Regions from separate parts of the Paenibacillus sp. 23TSA30-6 genome, predicted to be linked through region 2. Evidence: predicted binding sites of a transcription regulator. Region 2 holds the regulator's gene; the other holds the start of a gene.
The links. The regulator Rex, encoded in region 2, represses fermentation and respiration genes when NADH is low (regulators of the CRP and FNR family bind a similar motif). The targets are predictions, from matches to a motif close to TTGTGAAATATTTCACAA.
Positions count from the first base shown of each region.

Region 1: the regulator Rex is predicted to act here: its motif matches at 10,165-10,182, upstream of lpdD (prenylated flavin chaperone LpdD).

Region 1 covers NZ_SLTL01000014.1:112,948-125,260, forward strand. The annotation lists gene E0698_RS14795 (SulP family inorganic anion transporter) at 1-1,680, shown strand, start outside; gene E0698_RS14800 (S8 family serine peptidase) at 2,275-3,900, shown strand; gene E0698_RS14805 (S8 family serine peptidase) at 4,526-10,030, shown strand; gene lpdD (prenylated flavin chaperone LpdD) at 10,211-10,561, shown strand; gene E0698_RS14815 (hypothetical protein) at 10,579-11,166, opposite strand; gene E0698_RS27345 (hypothetical protein) at 11,297-11,419, opposite strand; gene E0698_RS14820 (helix-turn-helix domain-containing protein) at 11,554-12,165, opposite strand.
Region 2 covers NZ_SLTL01000004.1:74,755-87,067, forward strand. The annotation lists gene asnS (asparagine--tRNA ligase) at 1-1,121, opposite strand, end outside; gene E0698_RS04865 (acetate/propionate family kinase) at 1,257-2,453, opposite strand; gene E0698_RS04870 (3-hydroxyacyl-CoA dehydrogenase family protein) at 2,450-3,322, opposite strand; gene E0698_RS04875 (AAA family ATPase) at 3,459-4,961, opposite strand; gene E0698_RS04880 (hypothetical protein) at 4,954-5,487, opposite strand; gene E0698_RS04885 (hypothetical protein) at 5,670-5,885, shown strand; gene E0698_RS04890 ((S)-acetoin forming diacetyl reductase) at 6,092-6,874, opposite strand; gene E0698_RS04895 (hypothetical protein) at 7,412-7,705, opposite strand; gene E0698_RS04900 (cell wall elongation regulator TseB-like domain-containing protein) at 7,740-8,264, opposite strand; gene E0698_RS04905 (amidohydrolase) at 8,302-9,603, opposite strand; gene E0698_RS04910 (redox-sensing transcriptional repressor Rex) at 9,590-10,243, opposite strand; gene dinG (ATP-dependent DNA helicase DinG) at 10,289-12,313, opposite strand, start outside.

The DNA of each region.
Region 1 (12,313 bases), on a different contig from region 2:
TTTGCCATTGCATCAGGAGTAAAGCCGGAATACGGGCTGTATACGACCATTGTGGCAGGAGTTTTGGTTTCACTGTTAGGAGGGTCCAAATTTCAGATTGGCGGACCTACGGGCGCTTTTATTCCGATTTTGCTGGCTATTGTCATGCAGTACGGTTATGAGAATTTGCTCATAGCCGGTTTTATGGCGGGGATTATGCTCATCTTAATGGGCGTGCTGAGGCTAGGCGCGTTAATTAAGTTTATCCCCAAGCCAGTAACGATTGGCTTTACGGCGGGCATTGCCGTGACGATTTTCAGCGGTCAGATTGCTAACTTTCTCGGCTTGCGCGGAGTAGAGCGGCATGAAACGTTTCTGCCTTCTATGGCAGAGCTGGTCCATCGCCTGCCTTCACTGAATGTGTACAGTATTCTGACGGCGTGTATCTGTCTTGCCGCCCTCATTCTGGTGCCTAAAAAATGGCCCAAGGTACCCGGTTCACTCGTGGGCCTGCTCTTATCCACGCTGGTGGCAGCCTGGCTTTTTCCGGGTCAGGTGGCAACGATCGGCTCCGCATACGGCGCAATTCCGGCATCTCTGCCTGAGCTGCATGTTCCAGGCGTGACCTGGGACCTAATTGTGAAGCTGCTGCCGCCCGCACTTGTTATCGCAATGCTGGGAGCTATCGAATCACTGCTTTCGGCGGTGGTTGCGGACGGCATGACGGGAGCCCGGCATAACAGCAATCGTGAGCTGGTTGGACAGGGTATTGCCAACTTGCTCACACCGCTATTTGGCGGCATTCCTGCGACGGGGGCGATTGCGCGCACAGCCACAAATATCCGCAGTGGTGCCGTGTCTCCCATGTCGGGTATTGTACACGGCTTGGTTGTGCTGCTTATTCTGGTGGTTTTTGCTCCGTATGCATCCAATATTCCGCTGGCGAGTATGGCTCCGGTGTTGATGGTGGTCGCCTGGAATATGAGCGAGCGCAAACATTTTGCACACATCCTCAAGACACGGACAGCCGACTCTATCGTACTGGTTGTCACCTTTTTGCTGACGGTATTTACGACGCTGACCACGGCTGTTGAAGTAGGTCTGATTCTGGCGGTCGTGCTGTTCGTCAAGCGTATGAGCAGTACACTTTCAGTGGATAAGGTGTTACCCGATCCTTCTGTCAAGCATGAAAAAGTCGGCGCGCATATGGTTACAGATCAGCATGATTGCCCGCAGGTGGCGATTTATAGTGTGGAAGGCCCTCTATTTTTTGGTGCCGCTTCGGCATTGGAAAATTCGGAGATGGGAGGTCAGGCTAACCGCCAGCAAGGGATTTTGCTGCTGCGTATGGGTAAGGTTCCCTTTATGGATATGACAGGAGAATCTAACTTTACCACATTGATTCAGAAATATCGGAAATCCGGTGGAACGGTGCTTGTTTCCGGCCTTCAGCCGCAGCCTCTGGCATTACTTCACAAAACCGGATGTTACGACATGATCGGACATAATCATTTTTTCGAGCATACAGGAGAAGCCCTCACGGCAGCCATAACACTGGTGGATCGGGATACATGTCGTGGGTGCAGCCAAATGGCTTTTCGGGAATGTGCTGCTCTATGCGGCAGATCGAAAGCACTATCAAAACCATCCATTTCGGATGGAGCTGTTCCGGCTCCCATACCTGTAAACAGCGGCAGATAGCCCTCTCTGAACTCTTCTATTGGAGTGCAGAACGAATGCCGAAAAATCTCTTTTATTTTTACGATTAGCAGTGCACCCTCAAGATTAGCACCTGCTCGTAAAAACGGAAGAGGTTTTTTGCTTTTCTAAGAAAAAGGGAAAAAATTCAAAAAAATGCTTGTATATCTGTTTTTATGACATTATACTAGATTCAAAAGATACCATTTGTATCATTCTTTTGTTTTAATTTGGTTTTTAATGCACAGATATTAAACCCCTCGATAACTTCTAGCTTCCTACCCTACTTTTTCTTCACGTTTTTCTCTCACTTTTTCCAAAGCGATATAAGCTGAATTTTAAAAATTTACATGGGAACGAAGTTGGCAGAATGGTGCTGTACGAGCATCAGCGGTCACCTTTGCCCAAAGGATTACTGTTTCTTTCGGTCCTGCCCTCTTGGTTGTTCACCACAGAATCATGACCTATGGATTCCATGCTAGAATCTATATTTTTTGAAGGAGGTGAGGACCAAAGGCTATTTTGTGAGCTTTTCACGCGGATGTCGGCAGGTTGTTCTTGAGAACTACAAAACCAAGTAAAGGGAGATGGAAAGTATTGATTAAGTCGAAAAATATCAAAAGGACGCTATCGGCTAGTTTTACTGCTTTTCTTGCTTTTTCTCTGATTTCTCCGGTGTACGGAGATGCGAGCACAACCACCGCGGCAGGAGCTTCGACCATTTCCGCCAAGGTTTCAGCCAAGCTGAACCAGCAATTCAGTGACAGCGAGTACGTCACCTATCTGGTTAAATTAAAAGATCAGGTAGATACAGAGTCGGTTGCCAAGCATGCTTTCCAAAAGGCTTCCGCAGACCAGATATCCCCCGCTGCCGCTAAGCTTTCTGTGCGTACAACGGTTGTGAACTCTCTCATTGATACTGCTGAAAAATCTCAACAGCCTGTGGAAGAATACTTAAAGAAGGAAGTCAATAACGGAGGCGTCAAAAAGTATAAGAGCTACTTTATTGTGAACGCACTTGCGGTAACGAGTACCAAGGAGGTACTGGACAATCTGGCCACGCTTCCTGAGGTAGACAAAATTTTACCGGATGAAACGCGCGAGCTGCAAAAGGTTGAAATAGATAAGGATGCCCAGCCAGAAGTCGGGGAACCGGCAACTGAACAGGCGGTTGCCGATCAAGCGGCTGTAGACACGGCTGTAACGGAAGAGAATGCACAAAAATCCGTGGAGGAATCCGTATATAAGGATGCTGTAACGCCGAGCCGAGCCGAATGGAATATTTCCAAAATTAAAGCACCACAGGTTTGGGCCAAAGGCATTGACGGCAAAGGGGTTGTCGTTGCCAATCTCGATACAGGCGTAGAGTACACTCACCCGGCGCTGAAAAGAAAATGGCGCGGCTTGAATGCTTCCGGTCAAGTCGTGAATCCAGAGCTGAGCTGGTATGATGCGGTTAACGGAGCATCACTGCCAACAGATTCAAATGGACATGGTACACATACGATGGGGACGAGTGTTGGCTCGGACAGTAACGGTACGAATGAAATCGGTGTTGCTCCCGGTGCCAAATGGATTGCCGTACGGGTATTCAACCCGTCAACGACAGATTCCATCCTGCTGGACGGAGGCCAGTGGTTGCTGGCTCCAGTAGACAAAAATGGTAAGAAGCATCCTGAGCTTGCACCGGATGTGGTGAATAACTCTTGGGGTGGCGGACCTGGTCTGGATGAATGGTATCGTCCAGTCACCAAGGCGTGGAGAGCGGCTCAGATTTTCCCTGAGTTCTCCGCAGGCAACACGACACTGTCAAATCCGGGCGGACCTGGATCGGTAGCTAATCCGGCGAACCTGCCGGAAGCCTATGCCACAGGAGCGACTGATGTTAACAACAAGCTGGCCAGCTTCTCGCTGCGCGGTCCTTCGCCATATGGAGAAGTGAAGCCTGAGATATCGGCCCCTGGCGTAAACATCCGTTCCTCTGTTCCTGGCGGAGTTTATGAGGGTGGCTGGAACGGTACATCCATGGCAGGCCCGCATACGGCCGGATTAGCGGCATTGCTGCTCCAGGCCAAGCCATCCTTGACAGTGGATCAACTGGAGGATGTTATTTCGAAAACAGCGACGCCGCTGACAGACAGCCAATATAAAACTTCACCGAATAACGGCTATGGATATGGCCTGATCGACGCGTTGGCTGCGATCAATTCGGTACTTAACTAGAATGGTCTGATCGTGTTTTAGAAAGACCTCGGAAATCCCTTGAAGCGGCTCGTCCAGAGATTTGCATACACCTGCTAACCGTGTAATGCAACATTTACGCAGCCGCTATAAAGGGGTTTTCGTACATAGAAAATACAAAAATTATAAATTTCAAGGAAATTGCAAAAAAATCACTTGTATATCTGTTTTGATAACTTTATACTATCCATAATATATGTTTTTATATCAATTTTTAATATAAAATGTAACGATATAACATGTCGTGTTACAGCATGTTCTCTCTTCGACATTCTCCTGCTTGTTCTCCTTGGTATCTGCTGAATTTCATCGCACGCTATCTTTGATTCACAAACTCATCTATGAAATACATTCACCTATGAAATACATTCACCTATGAAATAAACTCACCTAAGAAAATCCAAATCGTTTTTCAAATTGTACTTTCGAGCGTTGGGGATCGAATGATGCAAAATGATGACCTCTATATTCTATGAAGGAGGTGGTTGCCAACCATATCATGTTGTGCAGCCCGTAGATTTGATGTGAAGGCAAGAAGGCATGAGGTCTTACTCTCGTACAGGTTATACCAGAAATATTAAACCTAGTAAAAGGAGTGGAGAAGTAATTGATTAAACCTAAACGATTTAAGAAACCACTATCTATCGGACTATCTTTGCTTATGGCCTTTTCTTTTGTTCAACCCGCTTTGGCGAATAACACACCGGATGGCTCCAAGCTGGAGTTGAAATCAACTGCGCACAAGGTAACGACCGCGAAGGTATCCCCTAAACTGACCAAACAGTTTGAGGAGAACAACTATGTAACCTATCTGGTCAAATTAAAAGAACAGGTAGACACGAACAAGGTTTCCAAAAATGCCCTCCAAAAGGCCTCGCTTGAGAAAATAACACCCTCTGCCGCCAAAATGGCTGTCCGCAGCAACGTGATCAGCTCTCTGCGCGAAACCGCTTCAAGAACCCAATACGGGCTTGAAAATTATTTGGATAAACAATCAGAGAGCGGCGGAGTGAAGGAATATAAAAGCTACTTTATTGTCAATGCCCTGGCAGTCACAAGCACCAAGGAGGTGCTGGACCATATTTCACAGCTGCCAGAGGTAGACAAAATTTTGCCGAACGAAACACGTTATCTGCAAAAGGTGACAGTTGACAAGCAGGCAGAGGGAACAGCCGCCAAAACTGCTGAAACAGCGACAGCAGACACGGCAAAATCTGCAACGGCAGAGAAGGCGGTAGGGCTGGAAAAGGACGATAGTAAAACATCGGCGAAGCCAGGCAATGCAGGTAAGAACGCTGTAGACCCATCTACCGTGGAATGGAATATATCCCATATTAATGCACCCCAAGTATGGGAACAAGGAATCGACGGAACCGGAATCGTCGTGGCCAATCTCGATACAGGCGTAGACTATACTCATCCGGCCCTGCATCGCAAATGGCGCGGTCTGGACGCGGCAGGCAATGTCGTGAATCCCGAGCTGAGCTGGTACGATCCGCATAGTCATGCGACGTTGCCGGTCGATCAGGAAGCGGATTCCCACGGTACGCATACGATGGGAACGATGGTCGGCTCCGAGGAAAATGGAACGAACCGGGTCGGCGTTGCGCCTGGCGCGAAGTGGATTGCCGTTCGGATTTTTAATCCGGAAACGACGGATGCGATTATACTCGACGGCGGTCAATGGCTGCTTGCGCCAAGGGATGCCCAAGGCAATCTTCATCCCGAGCTTGCACCGGACGTGGTGAACAATTCGTGGGGCGGCGGACCCGGCCTCGATGAATGGTTCCGACCTGTGGTTCAAGCATGGCGGGATGCACAGATATTCCCTGAATTCTCCGCAGGTAATACTTCCCTTTCCAATCCGGGCGGTCCTGGATCGGTAGCGAATCCAGCTAACTATCCGGAATCCTTTGCCACTGGAGCAACCGATCTCAATGACAAGCTGGCCAGCTTTTCACTGCTGGGACCGTCGCCATACGGCGAGGTGAAGCCCGAAGTTTCCGCACCGGGGGTAAATATTCGATCATCCGTTGCTGGAGGTGCCTATAAAGGCGGATATAACGGAACTTCCATGGCGGGCCCTCATGTAGCGGGACTTGCGGCTCTGTTGCTGCAAGCGAATCATTCGCTTACCGTGGATCAACTGGAAGAAATTCTGGAAAATACAGCTACACCACGCACGGATAGCACATATCCGACTTCTCCGAACAATGGCTACGGACATGGTGTCATTAATGCGCTGGATGCAGTCGGCTCTGTCGTTCAGGGCTTGGGCTCCGTATCCGGTAAAGTCGTAACAGGTGGAGACGATTTGGAAGCACCTGTTCTGGAGCATACACCGCCTGCTGCGGTATTCGAAGGTGTGGATGTACATCTCACCGCTCATGTGACAGATGATGTCGGCGTGGCAGCGGTTGAGGCATTTGCCAGAACAGCGGGTACGTCAAACTATGTATATATTCCGTTGGAACGGACCTCCGGCGACAGCAAAGATGGTACATATCAAGCGTCCATTCCGACTTTCTTGGTGGATAGCACCGGTCTGGAATACTATATTCGCGTGAATGATTACGGCAATAACGGTTTTGAAACCGAAGTGTACAAGGTTAATGTCTCCAAAGGCGTCAAACCTGGCTACACACAGGATTTTGAAAAGGATATTGCCGGTATCAATGTCGGTGGACAGGGTAGTGTCTGGAAATGGGGAACCCCGGTAAGCGGCCCTGGTAGTGCACACTCGGGAACGAAGGTCCTCGCGACCAATCTCGAAGGCCAATACCAGACCAATTCCAACAGTTATTTTATGGCTCCTCCAATTGATCTGACCGAAAGCCCGAAAGGGGCACTGGTTAGCTTCAAGCATTGGTACGATCTTGAAAACAATTCTGATTTCGGCAAGGTGTATGTAGCCACCACCAACAATCAGAATGCATTTGAGCAGGTATTATCATTTACAGGCACCAGCAACGGCTGGAAAACACAATATCTCGATCTGCGAGCATTTGCAGGTCAGAAGGTATACCTTCTGTTCAACTTTACAAGTGATAATACGGTTGTAAAAGATGGCTGGTATATCGACGATCTGTCGATTCAGGAGCCGGATACCGTTGCACCTGCCGCGCCAAGTAATCTGACTGCCGAAGCGGATACAGTCGGCAACGTCTCGCTGGCCTGGAATGCTTCATCCGATGAAGACGTGAAGCAGTACAAAGTGTATCGCTCCACCCAATCGGGCAAAAATTACACTTCGTTGGGTACAACCTCTGGACTGAGCTTCACCGATACGATCACGGTCAGCGGCTCGACCTATCATTATGCAGTGGCGGCCGAGGATTACAGTGGTAACGAGGGAGCTAAGTCGAATGAGGCTTCACTGAGAGTAGAAGTGCCGGATACGCTGTATAGCGATTCATTTGACGGCAACTTGGATAACGGCTGGACTCATTCTGGTACCAAGGATGAATGGGAACGTGGCATCCCCAAAGAAGTGGGACCAGAAAGTGCAGTATCCAGACCAAACGTATGGGCAACCGATCTCGATAGTAACTATGAGAGCGGAGCTGACTTTTCGCTGGTTTCTCCAAAAATGAATTTGAATGGTGTGCGGAACGCAACACTTACCTTCAACCACTGGTTTGAAATTGAGTCCGGCTATGACTTCGGTTATGTGGAAGTGTCCAAAAATAATGGCGACACCTGGACCGAGCTGGGCAAATTCTCTCATAACACCAATGGGAAAAAATGGACTCCAGTTTACTACAATCTGGATAGCTATACCGGCAATGAGATTCAAATTCGCTTCCGCTTGAAATCGGATAACAGTGTGAACAAAAACGGTTGGTACATTGACGATTTCCGTGTGCTGGGCATTCCAGCTTCGACAGTGACCAAGGATGTAGTACCTGAGTCGAATATCAAACTGGAAAAAGCGGAAGAACAATTCCCGCTGTACAAAATTACAAGCACCGAAAAGAGTGAATTCCAGGAAAAAGTGAAGCCGAAGGAAACAACGGTGGACAGTGGACGTGTCGGTCTCGAAAGTCTTCCTGCAAGCGCCACAGTTACCGTACTGGAAACTGGACGTTCGGTGAAAACCGATCCGACCACAGGTAAATACAGCTTCATTCACGTAGCTGGCGATTATACGCTGAAGGCTGAAGCCTATGGCTATGAGCCTCAAACGAAGCAGGTCACGATTGAGAATAATAAAGTAATCAGAGCGAACTTTAGTCTCCAGGCGGTACCTCATGGTACGATTCACGGAGTCATTACCGATAAGCAATCCGGTGAACCGATCCGAAAAGCGAAAGTGCTTGTGCTGGAGGATGCACGCATTGCTCCGGTAGAAACCAATGAGGCTGGAGAATTTACGCTGGATGTGCTGGAAGGGACCTATACATTATCCATTGCAGCAGAAAATTATTACAGCGACAGTGTCACGGTCACAGCACCTCCGAACGGCAGTGTGGAAGCGAATGTCACATTGAAGCCATTTATCGGCTTCCAGGGGGGCATCGCTTACGATGACGGTACCGGAGAAAATGCCAGAGCCTTTAACGCGGCAGGCAACTCCTGGGCAGTCAGAATGACACCTGAATCAGAGGTGGCTCAAGTGACAGGAGCGTCGCTTCTGTTCTGGAATTCAGCCTTCCCGAATCCGGGAGGAACGGCGTTCAAATACTCCGTCTATGATGCCTCTGGTGCAGCAGGCGCACCGGGACGTCTGCTGGCTGGTCCATTTGACGGTACAGCCGTTCGGGATGAAACACAGTGGACGACCGTACAATTCCCTGAACCCGTAACGGTTCAAGGCGACTTCTATATCGTCTATACGCAGCCAAGCGCAGGCACGCAAGCTCCGGGTCTTGCTACAGACGAGAGTGGACCCAATGCGCTTCGTAGCTGGCAAGGTGTAAGCGGCGCATGGAGCCAATCACCGGAGGATGAGGGCAATTACATGATCCGGGCGATCGTCAGATATCCGGTTAATGCGCCAACGATTACAACACCGACCAAGGCAACGTATACGAAGGAAGAGACAATCACAGTTACAGGTACTTCCCCGGCAGACGGGGCGGACATCCAGCTCTTTAACGGTAATGAACTGGCTGGCACAACCAAGGTGAAGGATCGTCAGTTCAGTCTGGCGGTCGATCTTCAACCGGGTGCCAATCCACTGAGTGTTCAGGCAGCGGTATACGGCAAAGTAACAGATCGTTCCGAACCTGTGGTCGTCATACTTGACCAGACTAAACCGGGTCTGATCTTGACTTCGCCGGATGAAGGAGCTCGTACAAATGCGGGTGTCGTCAGTGTAACCGGTACGGTTTACGACGAGTTCCTCACCGACTTAACGATTAATGGTGAGCCAGCCGAATTTGGAAGTGACGGCAGCTTTAACAAGCGTCTGCTTATCAATGAAGGGGAAAATCAAATTACGGTAACGGCCAAGGATCTTGCCGAGAACGTAACGACGGTTACCCGTTCAGTGTATGTCGATTCAGCTCTGCCGAAGCTGGAAAATATCAGTCCTGCTGAGGATGTGCGTATCACTCCAGGGCAGCCGGTGCGGGTATCCTTCGACAGTGCGTCCGCATTGGAGGCATCCTTCCGTGTGGAATTGCCTTTCAATCTGACCACCTTGGCCCGAAACGAAATTCCGTTAAACGAAACTTCGTCAGGTCATTATGAAGGGACTTACTTCACTTCCTCTTCTCTGAGCCTGGAAGGCGGAGTCATCGTGATCCGGGTAAGGGATGCAGCAGGAAATGAAGTGGAGACGGAAGCACCGGGAAGATTGTATGTAACGAAGGGTGGAGGACAGGACCCTGATCCGAATCCACCGACCTCTAACGAGAAACCAGTTGCGATCATTCAGGCGAATGATTCAGCCAAGAAGAACAAGAACGTTCAGTTTAACGGAAAAGCTTCACGTGATGTAGACGGTGAAATCGTCAGCTATAGCTGGAACTTCGGCGATGGCGATACAGCGTCCGGTTCCAAGGTAAAGCATAAATTTACCACAGCCGGAACGTATACCGTGGAGTTGACGGTGACAGATAATAGTGGCGCAAGCGGAAAAGCTGCGCATACCATCACGATTCGTTAATAAGGTGCATGGAATGTTTCTTTTAAAATAACAACAGAAGACCCACAGCAAGCCACCATTTACGGAGGTCTGCTGTGGGTCATTTTTGAATTGTGGAATAGGTCTGGAAGAGATAGAATGAATAGAAACATATAAAGTGAATCTATTCACAATACTATTTTTTAGACAGGAGAGAATCATATGATTCATTTGGAAAAAGAAAGCGGGCGTATCCGCCTTGTGCTGGATGCCTATTTTATGGGAGAGGACATAGTCGTACTTATTTCCGGCGGCGATCAGCCCCATCTGGGAACGATTACAGCAGGCGCCAGACTGGAGCCAATTCAAACCGTTCAATTGCAAGCCCACAAGGAATTTTATATTACCGAAGAAATTGCCGTTCGTTTGCGAAAAGAGTTTGCGGGTAACTTTGCAATTTGCTGCGGGGCGCATATGGACCATGTAACGAAGGACGAAATCCGAATGTTGACGGAAATGGCTATACAATTGGGTAAAGAGCTGATCGATCAACTCAAGCAAAAATGTCTGTAACGATTGTAGCGACCTTTTTAAGAAAACTCCTGAATGAGCAGATTTCGGTATGGATATTTACTGTAAGGATACTTAAAAAGCAACGCAAAGCCATGATCCTCGATTTGTACGGATTTCAGTGCAGTGGATGGAATCAAGCTGCGGATCATCAGAGTAACCGCACGCTGGTCTTTCTGGTTGATGGCTTTGGCTAAAGCAGAAGCAAAGCATCGATTGCGTGCCAATTCGAGATACAGCGGAAAAACGGCTTTGGCGATGGCGCGGTGAACCCTCGGCTCAAATGTAAACTGCACTGTACCGGGTGGAATCGTCGTTCCGTTCGTATAATACAGCATTGGTGGATGGGCCAAAAAGGAGATAAAATAGCCGATGCCGTTCGTGCCCAGTCCTTGCTTGGCAGCAAATGGTGCTACCGAGCAGAGGAGGGCCTTCATCCGATCCAAATTGCCATGCACTACAGCACGTGACCATTGGACGGCGAAAGAACGACGGGTGGCAATGGCCTTGTAAAATGGCAGCATGGCGGCGGATATTTTCCTGAGCATGTCAGCATTTAAGCGTTTGTGAGGCGAACACCTTCTGCGGGATGTTGCACGATATACCATAGCTCCGACCTCCTTGGCAGGATGCTCTCAGGGAGCGCATTTTATCAAGTAATAGGTAAAATACTATATGCCCGATCACCTCGAAAAGTGCTTATGTACGTGAGGTGAGTCTCTATAATACAAACTGAAGTTAAAAGTTACCTATCGTGCCACTCCGCAGACGGATGGTGCTCCCATCGCCACCGCTTCGCTTGTACAGCATCATTCCGCCTACTCCGTTTTCTATGTACATTTTTGGTTGATTTTTCTCCACCTCTCTGGCATTTGACTCATCTTTAAATATAACTTCTGTGTTGACTGAGGAAGGGCACTTTAGCTACGGTTTTTCAGAATTAGCATCTTTGTAAAGTTAAAGGTATGTTAAAAATAAAAAGAAGACCAAAATTGCTAAGGTCTTCTTTCTTTCGTATTAATATTATTTTGCTTTAAGAGTTTTAGAAAGTATTTTCCTTTTTCACTCGGGCGATATACATATGTCTCTGATCCCTTCACCTTTGAGTACTCGATCAAACCATATGTTTTTAATATAGGTTCGATATTTAGAAAAGCAGTGCTAATACGACTTTCGTATTCATTGTCATTTGGAAGACTATAAATTCCTGCTTTAAAATGATCTTCATACACAAGAAGAAATTCTAGTATGCTTGGATTTTCAAATCCACTGATATTCGTACCAACAGAGTCATTCATGAATATATCTCTTATTTTCAAAAAAACATCGTCCGACATTAATGGTTCTTCTTGAAGTGTTGCAAATTCCTTATTTTCTGTAGTGAATTGTAATATGTCCTGAACAAGAAAGTATTTACCTGCATTTTTCATTATAGAAGCCTGATTTAATGCGTATAGTATCTTGTCTAATGTCTCTAATTCAATACGCTTTGCTTTTCCATTGACCAAATCATTTATGGTGTTTGGGCGTACATCTGCTAATACTGCCAGTTTATTCATATTCAAATCTACCTGCTCTAGGGCTTGGGCTAGCCTGAATTCGAACATCAACCATTCCCCCGTTCACTTCTTGCTCTCATTATAATTGATAACTCTATTGCCGACAATAATTTATGTATTTTATAACTATTGTAGTTATAAAATACATTGACAATGTATAACTTGTGATTTATTATAAATACATAACCTCAGAAGT
Region 2 (12,313 bases):
TCGTTAAAACGCTCTTCCATCAAGGCCGGATCATCAATCCGTTGGGAACCCCCGATAATTTCGCCATAGCCTTCAGGAGCGATCATATCGGCGCACAGTACAACCTCTGGACGAGTTGGATCAGGCTTCATATAAAATGCCTTAATGTGAGTCGGCCAATGTGTAATGAACACTGGCTTGTTATATCTCTCAGCAATAGCCGTTTCATGCGGAGCGCCAAAGTCCTCGCCCCACGGGATATCGAATCCTTCACCTTGAAGGAAAGCAATCGCCTCATCATACGTAATGCGCGGGAATTCTCCCTGAATTTGCTCCAGCTTCGAAACATCGCGTCCGATCGTTTCAAGCTCTTTTGAACAATTTTTCAGCACTGATTGTACGATATGACTCACAAACTGCTCCTGTACGCGCAAAGATTCCTCATGATCTACAAAAGCCATCTCCGGCTCGATCATCCAGAACTCAATCAGGTGACGACGTGTTTTAGACTTTTCCGCACGGAAGGTTGGACCAAACGAGTATACCTTGCCAAGCGCCATGGCTGCCGCTTCCATATACAACTGTCCGCTTTGTGTCAGATAAGCATCCTCGTCAAAATATTTGATATGGAACAGCTCTGTTGTGCCTTCTGCGGAAGAAGGGGTCAAAATTGGCGGGTCCACCTTTGTGAAACCATTGCCGTTAAAAAATTCCTGTACCGCACGGATAATTTCCGCCCGTACGATCAGAACCGCGCGTTGCTTGGCGGAACGCAACCACAGGTGACGGTGATCCATCAGGAAATCTACACCGTGTTCTTTTGGCGTGATCGGGTAGTTTTCTGTCAAATGAATGATTTCAATGCCCGTTACCGTTAATTCAAAGCCGGATTGGCTACGCGGTTCTTCGCGCACAACTCCGGTAACATACAAAGAGCTTTCTTGTGTCAAGGATTTGGCATCATTCCAAATGTCCTCGGACACCTCGCTTTTCACGATAACCCCTTGAATATATCCGGTACCATCGCGCAGTTGCAGGAACTGGATTTTACCGCTAGATCGTTTATTATTTACCCAAGCGCCGATTGTAACCGTTTCCCCTACATGGCGGCCCACTAGGGCAATCGTACTTTTATTCGTCATGATCGTCTCTCTCCTCTTAACCGAAAATCAAACAGCCCTTCCCCCTGGGTCAGGCTGTTTGCTCTCGCTGTTTGGTACATACGGAACCTATTTAAGTGATAGCCCGTATGCATAAAGTTTAAACTTCGGGTCGAACTACTGAACCAGACGGTACGTGTCGCGGGCAATAACCAGCTCTTCGTTCGTCGGAACGATCAATACATCAACCTTCGAATTTGCTGTTGTAATCCGGCGAGGCTCGCCAGAACGAATAGCGTTCAACGATTCATCCAGCTCGATACCGAGGAATGTCAGTTGCTCCAACACTCTCTTACGCAGAACGACGGAGTTTTCGCCTACACCTGCCGTGAATACGATCACGTCTACCCCATTCATTGCCGCGGCATACGAACCAATGTATTTGCGCAGACGGTATTCATACATTTCAAATGCCAATGTAGAATTAGCTTCGCCTTTTTCCATACCTTCCGTGATTTCACGCATATCACTGCTGATACCGGAAATAGCTAAAAGTCCACTGTGCTTGTTCAGCATGGAGTTGACTTCATTGACGGTCAATTCTTGTTTGTTCATCACATAAGGCACGATTGCCGGGTCCAAATCACCACTACGTGTCCCCATCATAAGTCCTTCCAGTGGAGTCATACCCATGGAAGTATCTACGGACAAACCGCCTTGAACCGCTGTTACACTACCACCGTTACCGATGTGACAAGTGATGATTTTCAACTCTTCCAAAGGACGACCGACGAATTTGGCAGCTTCTTTGCTTACATAATCATGGGAAGTACCGTGTGCGCCGTAGCGACGAACCTTGTACTTATTGTACAACACTCTTGGAATGGCGTACATATAAGCTTTTTCAGGCATGGTTTGATGGAACGAGGTATCAAATACAACAACCTGCGGTACATCAGGCATATTCAATTCAGCCGCTTTAATACCCATCATAGAGGCCGGGTTATGCAATGGCGCAAGGTCGAACAAGCGGCGGATTTCACTCTTCGCTTCAGGCGTTACAACCGCTGACTGCTTGAAAATTTCTCCTCCATGAACAACGCGGTGTCCCACAGCCTGAATTTCATTAGTGCTGGAGATTACACCATGTTCCGCATCTGTGAGTGCATTCAGCACTTTACGGATCGCTGTAGTATGCTCCAGAATTTCGCTAACCTCAGTGTATTCTTCTTTGTTGGTTGGCTTATGCGTCAGGATGGATGAATCCATACCGATGCGCTCGACCAATCCTTTTGCCAGAACGGACTCGTCCGTCATATCATACAGCTGGTATTTCAGGGAAGAACTCCCTGCATTAATTACGAGAATTTTCATACCCGGTCACCATCCTTGTCGTACTTAAAGAAGCCTTCGCCCGATTTCACGCCCAGATTACCTGCACGCACCATTTTCTTCAGGACGATGGACGGACGATATTTCAATTCGCCGAATTCACGGAACATGCGCTCCAGAGCAGCCAAAACGGAATCCAGACCAAAGCGGTCAGCCATTTCCAAAGGACCGCTTTGGAAGCTGTAGCCGATTCGCATAGCATCGTCGATATCTTCAGCGGAAGCTACGCCCTCTTGGAGAACGTGAGCTGCTTCATTAATCAGCAGGCAAATGATACGGCTTGTTACAAAGCCAGGGGATTCATAAATCATAACCCCTTTTTTCTCCACTACTTCTTCAACAAACATTTTTGTGTTTTCAAACGTTTCGTCCGAAGTTTTCAAGCCACGAATAATTTCCACAAGATCAATGCGGGATACTGGATAGATAAAGTGCATACCAATAACACGCTCAGGATACTTGGTCGAGCTGGCAAGCTCGGTCAGGCTCAGCGTGGATGTATTACTTGCAAGAATAATGTTGTTTGGACACACATAGTCCAGTTCTTGGAAAACAGCTTTCTTCTCGTCCAGATTTTCTGTAATGGTTTCAATGACCATGTCACAGCTTCCAAGCTCAGCCAAATGGGAAACTTTCTGGATTCGGGATAAAATCAATTTTTTCTCCGCTTGTGTGATAGCCCATTTTTCCAGTTGCTTGTCCAGACTCGTTTCAATCATATTGTAGGCGTAGTCTAGTTTCTCTGGTGTCTGCTCTACCAACAGCACATCAATTCCTTTGGACGCGAGCATTTCAGAAATACCCTGTCCCATGGTGCCGCCGCCGATGACGCCGATTTTTTTAAATTGCATGGTTCTTTACTCCACCCTTTCCTGGTCACTCTCTTATATTGTATCCTTCTTTGTCGAAAAATACATGTTTATGTCCCAATAGCTAATAATATCTTAGCACGGACTAAAAGTAAAAAAAAATAACCAGCATAAAAAATTATGCTGGTAATAGAGCATTTTCACTAAATTGACATCTAAATTGATCCCCAGACAGGGTTTCTTCCTTCATAAGGATGTCAAGAGAGTTGTCGAACACTGGACGATGCTTTTCGAGCATCTCCAAAGTACGGTTATGAAGGTCGTCCATAATCTCACCATTTTCGCGCATGAGCTCTTCTTTCGTTACCATTTCCATGTTAATAATGCCAAGTGAAGTCAAACCGGAAGTCATCATCGTATGAACAATGTTCAGCGCCTGCTCAAAATCGTTGCTAGAGCCTGTACTGCGACCGCCATAGTACATTTCTTCCGCCGTAGCCCCTGCGAGCGAGATCATGATCTGCTCCTCCAGGAACTGCTTGGTATACAAATAATGCTCTTGCTGTGGATTGTGCCGCACATAGCCGAGCGCTTTCCCACGCGGGCTGAGCGCTACCTGGCTGACACTGCCCGGACGAACGATTTCAGCCATAATAGCATGTCCCAGTTCATGAATCGCTACACGTTTTTTCTCTTCCAACGTTGATTCACGATCCGTTTTCTCACCCATCATCACCTTGTCAATCGCCATCGACAGATGCTTTTGCGCAATCGTTTCCTGTTCCTGTCTCATCGCATAGATTGCCGCTTCGTTCATGACACTTTCCAGCTGTGCACCGGAAAACCCGTAGGATTCCTCAGCAATTTTGTCCAGATTCGCATCTTCCTGAATCGGTTTGTTTTTGGCATGGATTTTAAGAATATGAAGACGGCCCTTCTTATCAGGTAAGTCCACTTGAATATGACGGTCAAAACGCCCCGGACGCGTTAAGGCGCTGTCCAGCATTTCTTTACGGTTTGTAGCCGCAATGATCAAAATGCGCGGAGTATCTGCTGAATAGATGCCATCCATTTCAGTCAGCAACTGATTCAAGGTTTGGTCATATTCACGTTGCTGTCCACCCTCACGCTTGCCGCCAATCACGTCGATCTCGTCAATAAAAATAATAGCATTTTCCTTCTTTTCCTTGGCTGCACGAGTGCGGGCCTCCCGAAACAGCTCACGGACACGGCCTGCACCAACACCTACGTACATTTCAACAAACTCACTGCCTGCAGCGGCAACAAATATAGAATTGGTATAGTGCGCAGCTGCCTTCGCCATCAGTGTTTTCCCGGTTCCCGGAGGGCCTGTAAGCAAAACACCTTTTAATGGACGAATGCCAAACTTGGAAATTTCATCATGCCGATTCAAAAAATCCAGCGCTTCGCGCAGCTCCTGCTTGGCGCTTTCTTGCCCACCGATTTCCTCAAAAGTCAGCTTGTCCGGGCCATTCTTTTTGCGTTTACGTTCTTGCCCGGCCCCTACAGCCAAGCCTCCACGTGCATGCATGAGCATTAACAAGCCGCTAAGCATCACGCCTGCAATCAGAAGGGGGATGATATTCACCCCGATAAAAATGAGAAATATAATGGTCACCGGCACAATGCCGATTAGTGCTTCCTTGATCCATCTAGGCATTAGGCCATACCCCCATTTGCTGAGATTGACGTGGCAAAACGATGAACTTGGTCGCTTTGCCTTCGCTGAGTCGGATATAGACGTTGTTTGAATCCATATCGGTATCGGCCTCGATACCGGTTTTTTTCTTTTTCATCTGCTCGACGGTAGATGAAATTTGGGTGTATTTTTTATTTTCCATCGCTTCCGCTACCGAAAACATGGCCTCAGACCACCACTGGTTCAACGCTGGACTGGAATGATCCGCAATTTCCAGCTTAACTGTACGGCTGCCAATGATGGACTGTCCTTTTTGCTTAACTACATTGACCAATCCGGCGACATCTGCCTGCGGTTTGAGATCCAGATTCAAAACAACCTGATCCGGTTTAATATCTATTTGAGCGCTTGTGACGCCGGGATATTGGGAAACCAGTTTTTCCAGAGGACTCTGCATTGTAAACTGACGGTAAATAAACCATCCTCCAAACAACAGCGATGCTGCCAGAACCGCGGCAACAACGATAGGAACTGCACGTAATTTCAAATAACATCCTCCTCTCAAAATGTAAAACACAGAAGAAACGGGACGAATGTCAACACATAAACCAGAATGCATGATCTACAGGATCAGCAGGTCTTTTTCTATCATTTTTGTCTATCACTTATAAATTATAGTATATCATAACGTATATCTAATATCGAAGGCAATGTGTGGGGGAGTTGTGAGTGGGCAAAATCTTTGGTTATGGTGGTGGGAGACGCTCCGGGAATGATTTGATCTTACGAATCGCTGTTGCCGCCGGATTTTTTTCGATCAGATTCTTATGGGGAAAATCCGGCGGCAAAGGCGAACGCTATCGCTTCTTCAGATTCAAATCCTCCACTCCGCTACTGCATAGCCATAAAGATGAATTTGCCTTAGGAGGGAAGTTGGGTAGGTAAAGATGCTTAGCTGGCTTTCAGCCAAGCTTCGCAGAGTGGCAGTGAAAAAAGACGTAAATACGAAATTTATCGTATTTACGTCTTTTTTTTAGTTTTTTTAGGCGGAAACAAAGATTTTCGTATAGCAATTAGATCTCATACTGTAAGCTAACCTTACACTGTATATAGAGGATTGATTATTACCTCATAGTACAACCTTTAAAGCTTTAAAGAAACATCATCCCGCCGTCGATCAGAGGGGATTGTCCTGTCATGTAATCGGAATCGGGGCCTGCCAGGAAGGATACGAAGGCGGATACGTCTTCTGGTGTAGACAGACGGCCAAGGGCAATTTTGCTGCCGAATTCCTTGGTTGCATCCCCTGTTGCTTCGCCTTTGGATGCCGTAATTTCTTTATCGATACCGCTCCACATTGGCGTTTGTACAATGCCGGGACAGTATGCGTTTGCTGTAATACCGTATTGGGCATATTCCTGAGCAGCGGTTTGTGTCAGAGCACGAACCGCAAATTTGGTCGCGGAGTAAATACCGAGATTGGCATTACCAACATGGCCTGCCTGAGAAGAGGCATTGATGATTTTACCACCATGACCCAGTTCCTTGAATTTGGCGGCTGCCGCCTGAATGCCCCAAAGTACACTGGTCACATTGATGTGGAACAGCTTATCAAAATCAGCCAGCGTAACATCCTCCAATAGCTTGGCGGGAGCAATCCCAGCATTATTTACAATGACATCAAAGCCACCGAGCTTCTCAGATGCTTCCTTTACAGCCGCAAAAACCTGATCCCGGTCGGAAACATCGACTTTAAGGGCAAGCGAGCGCCCTCCTGCCTTTGTAATCTCACCAGCAACACTTTGCGCCGTTTCTTCATTTAAATCTACAACTGCCACTGCGAAGCCGTCTTGGCTCAGGCGTAAAGCAATAGCCCGTCCAATCCCTTGACCTCCACCCGTTACTAATGCAACTTTCCCATCCACTTTTCCCATGTCCATGAATCTCCTTTTTGTACAAGTAGTCATGATAACATAGCCACAAAATTATGGGTTACGTTAGTCTGCACCTATAATTAAACCATTATAAGGAAAAAATTATTATGATCTATGTAATAGACTTCATATTTAACCTGTTTAAGGGAAATTCAAGTGATAGTTGAGCTTGAAAGATACATGCGGAGTCACTGCGCAGGCGGATGGTGCTTCCCATCGCTGTTGCCCCCGGATTTCTAGAATGAGCACACATGGGTAGAAATCCGGGCAGGTGATGCTTTCGAAGCGAGCTTTCCTACGGAAAGCTTTTAAAACGAATACTACCGCTTGTACAGCACCATTCCGCCTACTCCGTTTTTATGTACATTTTCGAGTTCTGCTTATATAACATTTTTTAAGTTAAACACAATCAGTCATTCCATGATAAACACTTACCCAACAAAAAAAGCTAAAAAAGACGTAAATACGAATAAACCGCATTTGCGTCTTTTTTTAGCTTTCAACCATTCTTTTTATAAGACAATGTCTTCATCTTTTTTAGTAAAAACGATTTTCCAGTTCGTACAGAATTAGTTTGGTGTAAAACCCAAAACGGAAATAAGCGCAGCGGCGTCCGTGCCCCCTACCCCAACTCCCCTCCCATAAAAAGAGTGGTGTTTGGAGTGACTCCATAGCGGTCAGCCAGCGGAGTGGGCCATTTGAATCTGAAGAAGCGAAGCGTTCGCCTTTGCCGCCGGATTTTCCCCATAAGAATCTGATCGAAAAAAATCCGGCGGCAAGAGCGATCGTAAGATCAAATGGACTACGCAGCGCTCCTAGCGTCCCTAACACTCCCAAACCACCATCAGCCAGTCCTCACATCACTCTAGTAATTGGGCAAAGTATACTTTACCCCCACCGATCCCCCATCCGAGAAGCGATAAAAGGTATAGTAATGATGACTGCCGTCATCATAAAACAGCTGCCACACATATTGACCGTTAAACACACTCGGCTGAAGACTCACAATATCTGCACCCGGAAGCTGCTGCTGGATCATCGCCGTCATTTTTTGCTCGTCGACTCCGTTTTTCAGTAGCTCGGTATGAACACCACTATTATCTGTGACAGGTACATTCGGTTGGCCCTCCACTTTTTGAAAAGGAACCCACACCATAATATTTTCGTTCTGAGCATTTTTCCCTTGAACTACCCAGTATACCTGATCCCACACCGACTTCCACGTCTGCGTCGTGCTGACCAGACCACCCGATTGCTTGGCCTTTACGATAGCGGCATTTCTCTCGGTCACCTGGTCTTGAGTAACGTAGGAATAATACCAGAAAATGCTGACCAGGACCAGTATGACGGCCAGAATGGCGACCGCTATCCATTTTTTCTTTTTTTTCAAACCTGTGCTTCCTCTCTAAGGGGATGTGACACCTGAATTAGCGCGACAGCAGCCCTTCAAAGGCGGCTTGGGCCTCATGCTTGATACGTTCCTCATCCATAGTCAGGCACTCACCGTTTTTCACAACCTGACGACCGTCTACCCATACATGAGCCACGTCTTTGGCGCTTGCAGAGTATACGGCATGGGAAATGAGATCCGTACGCGGCAGGAAATGCGCCTGATTCAGATCGAGCGCGATAAAGTCTGCCTTGTTGCCTGCTGCCAGCGCTCCTACCTCTTTCAAGCCAATCGACTTCGCTCCGTACTCCGTTGCCAGACGCAACGCCTCACCCGCAGGAACTGCGGTTGGGTCGCCAGATACTCCCTTGTGAATGAGTGCAGCCAGACGCATTTCCTCAAACATATCCAGGTTATTGTTACTCGCGGGACCATCTGTTCCGAGAGAGACAGTAACGCCTGCACGCAGCAGGTCAGGCACTCTTGCCACACCACTTGCGAGCTTCAAGTTGCTGCCCGGATTATGCGAAACCGCTACACCACGTTCAGCCAGCAAAGCTATTTCTTCGTCATTCAAATGAACGCCATGGGCAACAAGCGATGGACGGGAGAAAAAGCCCAGCTTATCCAGATGTGCAACCGGACGCAAGCCGTAATCGCGTACGTTTTGCTCTACTTCGGCAATCGTTTCGGACATATGCGTATGCAACGGCAAGTCCAGATCATGCGCTGCCTGTACGAATTTTTCGATAAACGCAGGCGGGCACGTATACGGCGCATGCGGAGACATCATGGTCGTAATGCGACCGTCTGCTTTTCCATGCCAATTACGCGCAAAGGTCACAGCCTCAGCCAGCTTGATCCGCTGCTCTTCCTCCGAACATAGTCCAATCGCTCCACGCATCAGACTGGCACGGATGCCGGACTCTTCAGCTACACGAGCCACCTCATCCATATGATCGTACATGTCCAAAAAGGTTGTTGTACCACCTTTCAGCATTTCCAGCACGGACAAGGACGTACCCCAGTACACATCCGTAGACGTAAACTTGGCTTCCATCGGCCACATTTTTTCCTGTAGCCATACTTGGAGAGCCAGATCGTCCCCATACCCACGTAGCAAAGACATCGCCGCATGACCATGTGTATTAATCAGGCCAGGTAAAAACAGCAGCCCGTTACCGTCAATCGCGTCCGTCTCTTCCTCACCCGCTGGCAAAGTCTCACCAATGTAGGTGATGCGGCTATCCTCCACGATCATATAGCCGTGGATTACCCCGGCTTCCGGTCTGTTCACGGCAAAGGAGCCGTTTTTAATCATCCATTTATTCGCTGTCATGTTGCGTATCTTCCTTTCCGTCCTCCAAATAATAAGCAAGGCTTAACAAATCCGTTGTAAAATCTGTGGCATGTACCCGAATGTTTGCCGGTGTCTTGAGAGTAGTGGGTGCAAAGTTCAAAATTGCTCCAATCCCACTCTCAATGAGCCTGTCAGCGACGTGCTGTGCTTCAAAATCCGGTACGGTAATAATCCCGATCCGAATGTTTTGTTCCTTCACGGTCGCTTCCAGTTCATCCATCGGCTGTACGACCAGCGTATTGATCCTGGTTCCAACTTTATCTGGAACAGCATCAAATACCGCTACAATTTTCATATTGTCTTTTAAATAAGCATTATAATTCGAAAGGGCTTGCCCCAGATTACCTGCTCCGACCAATACCACGTTAATTTGCTGGTCGATTTTCAGGATATGGCGTATTTTCTCGATAAGATAAGTAACATCATAGCCGATACCCTTACGGCCAAAATCTCCAAAATACGCGAGATCCTTTCGAATTTGAGCCGGATTCAGATCCAGTCTTTGTCCCAGCTCCTGGGAAGAGACCGTAGACACCTCCCGTTTGTGCAGTGCATTCAGATAACGTAAATATACGGGTAACCTCCGTACGACAGCCTCTGAAATTTTATCTGATTTCATACTTGCTCCCCCTAATTGTAACGGACACATTTAGATGTCCGTCCGTTATGCCTCTGTCTCCGGGGCGGATTGGAGCCATTCGGCGATGCGGGGCACCATTTGCTCCGTCGGCATATGCTCCATTTTTGGTCCCGGTAATGAGTACAAAAAATGCTTCCCGTAATAGGATTCGATCACACGCGTATCGTAAACGATAACGACCCCGTGGTCGCTCGCCGTACGTACCAAACGTCCAAATCCCTGTTTGAAGCGAATGACAGCCTGTGGAACAGACAGCTTCATAAAAGGATTTTTCTTCTGCTGCTGGAGCAGCTCACTTTTAGCCTCCAGCAGCGGGTGATTGGGCGGTTGGAACGGCAAGCGGACGATAGCCAGACACGTCAGCGCCTTGCCCGGAATATCGACGCCTTCCCAAAAGCTGCTGGTTCCCAGCAACACAGAAGCTTTCGCTTCCTGAAAACGTCGGGTCAGCTTGCTGCGGCTCCCACTGTCCACGCCCTGCCCCAGCACGGTGATATCGCTGGAAGACAACGCCTCCTTAAGCGGCTCATACACCTGCCGGAGCATACGGTAGGAGGTAAAGAGAACGAGCATTCTCCCCCGCGTCGCTTGAGCAGTCGCGCCTAGCGAGCTGACGAGCATATCTACAAAATGCTCATCTCCTACACTGCCCTTCACGCTCGGGAAATCTCTTGGAATGACTAGCAGCACCTGATCCCTGTAGTTAAAGGGTGACGGGAGCTGCGTAGTCATCAGCCGTCCTTGATCTGCGGCCTCCTGCAAGCCGAGCTGATCGGTCATGTACTGAAACGACTTATCCACCGATAAGGTAGCAGATGTCAGAATAATGCTTCTTTTTTTGTCAAAAAACATTTCTTTCAGCTGGCGGCTCACATCGACGGGCACCGCATAAAATTGCAGCGACTTGCTGCGGAATTGCCCGCTCGCTTCAAGCCAGTATACGGTCGTTTCATCATCCAGCCGCATGAAAAAGCGCAAGCTTTCCCTAATGCCTGCCAAATCCTTGAGCAGCCCCGTAATATCCGTAATGAGGCTGTCAGCCGCATAATCGTCATGTTCTTCCTTCACATCGAGCATCAGCTTGTCGCCCTTGCGCAAAATTTCGCTCATCGTTACATAAAGCTGATTTTCCAGCGCAGCCGCCTGATCCCACTTGGCAGGCTTGGCCGATGGCTTGAGACGGGAAGAAAACTGCCCTGTTTCGCCCGGTGTCGCATCACTTCGCTCCGGCAGCATGTCAAACAGCTTGTCGCTCAGCAAATCCCAAGTCTCCTTGACCTCCAGCACGAGCGGATACAACTGGTCGATGGTAGAGGCCCAATCCGTCGACTTCTCATGCCCCGACTTTGCCAACTGCTGACGCAGCGAAGGCAATTGTCCGTTCTTGCTGTCCTTGAACAACCGGGTCAGCGTATGCACGAGTGTGAAATATTTCATATGCATGCCCAGATGCTTACCAGCAACTTCCTCCAGGTGATGGGCTTCATCAATCACCAGATGCTCATAGCTCGGCAATAGCTGATGACTTGCTTTTACGTCCGTGAACAGCTTGGAGTGATTCGTAATAACCACATCCGATATTCCCGCCTCATGGCGCGCACGATGATAAAAGCATTTGCGGAACCACGGACATGAACGACCAAGACAGGACTCGGAATCACTGGCCACCGTTTCCCAAAAATCTCCGCCACGATTACTCAGATTAAGTTCTTCATCATCGCCGGTTTCCGTCAACGTCAGCCAGACGATCATCTGGGCGGCTGTAATTAAATCTTCCTTCGGCGTTGCGAAGTCTCTTCTGTTTATTTTATGTTCAAACTTACGCAGACACAAATAATGTCCCCGGCCCTTAAAAATGGCAGCCCGGAACGGGAACGGGATCACCTTGGTCAGCATCGGAATATCACGCTCGCGTAATTGCTCCTGCAGGTTGATCGTATGCGTACTTACCATGACTCGCTGTCCATTTTTCACACTGTGATACAGCGATGGGAGCAAATAACCAAGGGACTTGCCTGTCCCCGTACCCGCCTCGATCAACAGGTGCTT